2 regions of the Janthinobacterium sp. GMG2 genome follow, and region 1 is predicted to be linked to the other one. Evidence: predicted binding sites of a transcription regulator. Region 1 holds the regulator's gene; the other holds the start of a gene.
The links. Region 1 encodes sigma-54, which starts transcription at its own class of promoters, with help from an activator protein. Its sites were predicted from a motif close to TGGCANGNAANCTGCTTT; they were not measured.
Positions count from the first base shown of each region.

Region 2: SKZ59_RS26825 (TorF family putative porin) is a predicted target of sigma-54. The motif match lies at 1,875-1,892, and genes of this name have one in related genera.

Region 1 covers NZ_JAXAWA010000003.1:611,111-614,316, forward strand. The annotation lists gene lptB (LPS export ABC transporter ATP-binding protein) at 1-598, shown strand, start outside; gene SKZ59_RS14865 (RNA polymerase factor sigma-54) at 603-2,081, shown strand; gene hpf (ribosome hibernation-promoting factor, HPF/YfiA family) at 2,151-2,513, shown strand; gene SKZ59_RS14875 (enoyl-CoA hydratase/isomerase family protein) at 2,647-3,206, shown strand, end outside.
Region 2 covers NZ_JAXAWA010000009.1:275,022-278,227, reverse strand. The annotation lists gene SKZ59_RS26835 (YifB family Mg chelatase-like AAA ATPase) at 1-1,342, opposite strand, end outside; gene SKZ59_RS26830 (accessory factor UbiK family protein) at 1,454-1,702, opposite strand; gene SKZ59_RS26825 (TorF family putative porin) at 1,973-2,740, shown strand; gene SKZ59_RS26820 (P-II family nitrogen regulator) at 2,752-3,090, shown strand; gene SKZ59_RS26815 (ammonium transporter) at 3,102-3,206, shown strand, end outside.

The sequences.
Region 1 (3,206 bases):
CATGATCGTCGGCCTGGTGCCGTCGGACGGCGGCAGCATCGACATCAGCGGCGTGGACATTTCCAGCCTGCCGATCCACCGCCGCGCGCAGATGGGCCTGTCCTATCTGCCGCAGGAAGCGTCCGTCTTCCGCAAGCTGACGGTGGAAGACAATATCCGCGCCGTGCTGGAAATCCAGACCGTCGAAGGCCGTCCTTTGAAGAAGGCCGAGATCGAGGAGCGCCTGGATAAGCTGCTGGCCGATTTGCAGATTGAAAAGCTGCGCGAGAACCAGGCCCTGTCCCTGTCGGGCGGCGAGCGCCGCCGCGTGGAAATCGCCCGCGCGCTGGCCACGGATCCCCGTTTCGTGCTGCTCGATGAACCGTTCGCCGGCGTCGATCCGATCGCCGTGATCGAGATCCAGCGCATCGTGCGCTTCTTGAAGGAGCGCAATATCGGCGTGCTGATCACCGATCATAATGTGCGCGAGACGCTGGGTATTTGCGACCGTGCCTACATCATCAACCAGGGCTCGGTACTGGCGTCGGGACGCCCCGACGACATCATCGCGAACGAGTCGGTACGCCGGGTCTATCTGGGCGAACACTTCCGCATGTAAGCCAATGAAACAATCATTGCAGCTGCGCACTTCGCAGCACCTGGCACTGACGCCGCAGTTGCAGCAATCGATACGCCTGTTGCAATTGTCGACCCTGGAATTGCACCAGGAACTCGAGCAACTGCTGACGGACAATCCCCTGCTCGAGCGCCTCGACGATCCGCTCGACCGTTCGCTGCGCCTGCTGTCGGACGGGGCCTTGAGTTCCACGGCGGCGCCGGCCGAAGCGCCGCCCCAGCCGCCAGGCCAGGAGGCGCCCGCGGCGCCAGCCGAAGCGGAAACCTTTGACGGCGAGGCGGGCGAGGGTCCGGCCGCGGCGGATGGCGGCGACAGCGACTGGAGCGAGGCGAGCCGGGGCAAGGCGCCCGACGACGAAGATTCCCGCCCGCAACTCGAGGCCCATCACTGCACCCTGCGCGAACACCTGATGGAGCAGATGCGCGTGACGGTGCTTGAATTGCGCGACCGCGCGCTGGTCGAGCTGATCATCGACGCGCTCGACGACAATGGCTACCTGGAAGAGTCGCTCGACGACATCCTGGCGCGCCTGCCGGAAGAGCTGGAAATCGACGCCGACGAGATGCGTACGGCCTTGTCGCTGCTGCAAAGTTTCGATCCGCCCGGCGTGGGCGCGCGCAATGCGTCCGAATGCCTGGCGCTGCAGATCAAGCGCTTGCCGCACATCGCCATGGTGACGCGGCGCATGGCGCTCGTCATCGTGGAAAAGCACCTGGCCTGGTTTGCCCAGCGCGATTTCAACAAGCTGAAAAAAGCCCTCGATTGCGACGATGAAGACTTGCGCGAAGCACAGACGGTGATTCGCCAGTGCAATCCGCATCCGGGCGCCGTGTTCGCCTCGGACGTGTCCGATTACGTGGTGCCCGACGTCGTCGTCAAGCGCGCGCGCAATGGCTGGCAAGTGACCCTGAACAATGACGTCATGCCGCGCCTGCGCGTCAACGCCATGTACGCCAACCTGCTCAAGCAGGGCAAGGGCGAGGGCGCCATGGGCGCACAGTTGCAGGAAGCCAAGTGGCTGATCAAGAATATGCGCCAGCGTTTCGACACGATCCTGCGCGTGGCACAGGCAATAGTAGAAAGACAAAAGAACTTTTTCTCGCACGGGGCCGTTGCCATGCGCCCCCTTGTGCTCCGTGAAATAGCTGATACACTGGGTTTACACGAGAGTACTATCTCGCGGGTAACAACTCAAAAGTACATGCTGACCCCGCACGGCATGTTCGAGTTGAAATATTTCTTTGGTAGCCACGTCGCCACCGAAGCGGGGGGCGAAGCGTCATCGACGGCGATACGGGCATTGATCGTGCAACTGACAGGAGCAGAAGACCCTAAAAATCCTTTATCCGACAGTAAGATTGCGGACATGCTGGGGGAACAAGGCATGGTGATTGCGCGACGTACTGTTGCCAAATACCGGGAAGCGTTGAAAATTCCGCCAGTGAGCCTGCGTAAGTGTTTGTAAGTTTTTTTCGGTTCCTCTGCGGGCCGGATAGGATGGACCGCACGAACCCGATCATCTTTAGGAGTGTGTATGAATCTCACCATCAGCGGACATCATCTCGAAGTGACACCAGCCATCCGTGAATACGTACAAACGAAGCTGGAACGCGTGAAACGTCATTTCGATCAAGTTATCGATATCGCCGTGATTCTGACCGTGGATAACCTCAAAGAGAAAGAAAAACGTCAAAAGGCCGAAGTCAACCTGCGTTTAAGTGGCAAAACCGTCTATGTGGAAAGCCTGGCACAAGACCTGTATGCCGCGATCGATGCCCTGATCGACAAGCTCGATAGGCAAGTGATGAAATACAAAACCAAAGTGCAAGGGCACGGTAAAGAGGCGATCAAGCATCTGCCAGACAACTCCGAGGAAGACGCCGTCGTCGCCGTTTAAGGCCACCCGCTTCCAGCAGTTGTGATCAACTAAGGGCGCACATTGCGCCCTTTTTTGCGCCCCTACCTTTTGAACACAATGTTCCCCGCGCAGGCGCTAGAATGTTTGTACTTTTACTTTTTTCACGCCTGCCATGAGCGACTTCGTCCAGACTTCCATCCGCAACCGCACGGGCCATATCGTGCTCGACCGTCCGAAAGCCTTGAATTCCCTGTCGCTGGAGATGGTGCGCGCCCTGAGCGCGGCCCTGCTGGCCTGGCGCGACGATCCGCAGGTGGACGCCGTCGTGATCCGATCGAGCAGCGAGAAAGCACTGTGCGCCGGCGGCGACATCCGTTTCTTCTACGATGCGGGCCTGGCCACACCGCAAGGCGGCAGCGCCTTGCTGGAAGATTTCTTTACGGAAGAATACGCGTTAAATCATGTGATCCATTTCTATCCGAAACCGTATATCGCCGTGATGGATGGCGTGGTGATGGGCGGCGGCATGGGCGTGGCGCAAGCCGGGCCCGGCAACCGCCTGCGCATCGTCACGGGCCGCACGCGCATGGCCATGCCGGAAGTCAATATTGGCTTGTTCCCCGATGTGGGCGGCAGCTATTTCCTGTCCCGCCTGGCCGGCCAGCTGGGCCTGTACCTGGGCTTGACGGGCTTGACGATCAGCGCGGCCGACGCCCTGTACACGGACCTGGC
Region 2 (3,206 bases), on a different contig from region 1:
CCAGGCGACAATGTTGTTCGATTTCCGTGCTGCTCAGGCGCTGGTTCGCTTTGCCCTGGCGTGCCAGCTGCAGGGCAAAGGCTGCCGCGACCCGCGTGGCAATAGCTTGCGTGCTTTCGCCGGCGCCTGCGTGCCGCCCCAGCGCCGCCGGCGGCATGGCGGCCACTTCAACCTGCAGGTCGATACGGTCGAGTAGCGGACCGGACAGGCGGCTGTGATAACGGAGCACGGCGTCCGGCGTGCAGCGGCAGCGTCCCGAAGCATGGCCCAGATAACCGCAGGGGCAGGGATTCATGGCGGCGATCAACTGGAAGCGAGCAGGAAACTCGGCCTGGCGGGCCGCGCGTGAAATGCTGATCACGCCCGATTCCATGGGCTGGCGCAGCACATCGAGCACCCGGCGCTGGAATTCGGCGATTTCATCGAGAAACAGCACGCCGCAGTGGGCCAGCGAGATTTCTCCCGGGCGCGGCACGTTGCCGCCGCCCACCAGGGCCACGCCGGATGCCGTCTGGTGCGGGGCACGGTAGGGGCGCCGTTTCCAGTGTTCCACCTTGAAGAGGCCGCCCAGCGAATGCACGGCGGCCGATTCCAGCGCCTCTTCGTCGCTCATGGGCGGCAGCACGCCGGGGAAGCGGCTGGCCAGCATGGTCTTGCCCGCGCCCGGCGGCCCCACCATCAGGACGTTATGGCCACCCGCGGCCGCCACTTCCAGTGCGCGGCGCGCCTGCTGCTGTCCTTGCACGTCGGCAAAGTCCGGATACGCAAAATCGGGTACGGCCAGCATGGGCTGGTGGCGTTGCAGGACGGTCCGGCTGGCGTGCGCGGCAAAATGCGCGCAGACCTCGAGCAGGCTGTGGGCAGGATAGATGCAGGCATCGCTGACGAGAGCCGCTTCGTCTGCGTTCGCCTGCGGCAGGATGAAGGCGCGTGGCGCGCCCGGCTGGCTGCGCTGCATGGCAAAGGTCATTGCCAGCGCGCCGCGGATAGGGCGCAACTGGCCCGACAGCGACAGTTCGCCCGCGAATTCGTAGTGGTGTAATTGGTCGCCCGGCAACTGGCCGGACGCGGCCAGGATGCCCAGCGCGATGGGCAGGTCGAAGCGCCCCGATTCCTTGGGCAAGTCCGCCGGCGCCAGATTGGCCGTGATGCGCCGCGCCGGCATTTCAAAGCCGCAGTTTTGCAGCGCGGCACGGACGCGGTCGCGCGATTCCTTCACTTCCGTATCCGGCAGGCCGACAATCGTAAACGAAGGCAAGCCATTGGCAAGGTGGACTTCAACACTTACCTCGGGCGCTTCCATGCCGGCCAGGGCGCGGCTTTTCAGGACGGCCAGACTCATCAGACTCCCCTGTGGCGCGGGCGCGGGCAGGATCAGTCTAGCGCGTGAAACGCCGTCAAGCTTGAGCTATGCCAGCAAGGCCGTCAATAACGGAGCCTTGCTGGCCGCACTTTACGCCTTGGTGTCGTTCAGGCGCGTTTCCAGCTCGATCAGGCGCAGTTCCAGTGCGTCCAGCTTGGCGCGGGTCTTGGCCAGCACTTGCGCCTGGATATCGAATTCCTCGCGCGTGACGAGGTCGAGGCGGGCGAAGCCCTGGGTCATCATCGATTTCACGTTTTTCTCGATATCCTTGGCAGGCGAGTTTTCGATGGCTTGATGGATCTTGCCTTGCAAGTCGTTAAAGAAGGTATTCATGTCCATGGTCAGTCCTTTTATGGTGCGGCCTGTGCATCGCACCATTGCGGTGCACAGCGGCGTTAATCTGGTGCGAAACTGGGCAAATTCACAATGCTTCAGCAGCCCGTACCCGCATGCCCAGAGGCTTGCAGGGTATGTATGGCCGGAAACGCACCTGTCAAGGTGGCAAGAGAGCTGGCACGTATTCTGCTAAAGAAGGTATGAACGCTTTGTGATCTCCAGCCAAGATTTTAAACCTCAACCGCTTTAAAAGTTCAATAAAAGGGAATCGCCATGAAGAATCTGTCCAAGAACATGACTTTAGCTGCAGCGTTGACGCTGGCCATGGCCGCCTTGTGCGGTAGCGCCATGGCCCAGGATGCAGTGGCGGCGCCTGCTGCAGCCGAAGCCGTACCTGATAACGTGGTGAGCTACAACGTGGCGCTGACCAGCGACTACCGTTACCGCGGCATCTCGCAAAGCCGCTTGAAACCGGCCATCAGCGGCGGTGCCGACTATACCCACAACCCGACGGGTTTGTACGTCGGCACCTGGCTGTCGAGCATCAAATGGATCAAGGACGGCGGCGGCGATACCAACCTGGAATGGGACATCTACGGCGGCAAACGGGGCGAGATCAGCAAGGATTTTACCTATGACGTAGGCGGCCTGTACTACTTCTATCCCTCGAATGGGCTGAGCACCAATGCCAACACCTTCGAGCTGTATGGCCAGCTCGGCTATGGCCCGGCCTACATCAAGTACTCGCACTCGACCACCAATCTGTTCGGCGTGGCCGACAGCAAGAACAGCGGCTACCTCGACGTGGGCGCGAATATCGATGTGCACGAAGGCTATCTGCTGAACCTGCATGTGGGCCGCCAGAAAGTCGAGCACAACGATTCCCTCAGCTACACCGATTACAAACTGGGCGTCACCAAGGATTTTGGCATGGCAACAGTCGCCCTGGCCTATGTCAAAGCCAACATCACGTCGCTGGCACCGAATGGCAAGAATCTGGCGAAATCCGGTCTCGTGCTGACCGTATCCAAAACCTTTTAAGCGAGACTGCCATGAAAATGATTACTGCAATCATTAAACCGTTCAAACTGGACGAAGTACGCGAAGCCTTGTCGGCTATCAATGTGCAAGGCATTACCGTTACCGAAGTCAAAGGTTTCGGCCGCCAGAAAGGTCACACGGAACTCTACCGTGGAGCCGAGTATGTCGTCGACTTCTTGCCAAAAACCAAAATCGAAGCGGCCGTCGATGACGCCATTGTCGACCAGGCCATCGAAGCGATCGAAGGTGCCGCGCGTACCGGTAAAATCGGCGATGGCAAGATTTTCGTCTACAACCTGGAACAAGTCATCCGCATCCGTACCGGTGAAACCGGCAACGAAGCGCTCTAAGGGGAATATTGATGCGTAAAAATATAACAAAATTGCTAGCTGGGTTTGCCTGTCTGTGTGCGTTTGGCGTCGCCGCGCCGAGCTTTGCCGATGCCCCCGCCAAGACGGAGGCGGCC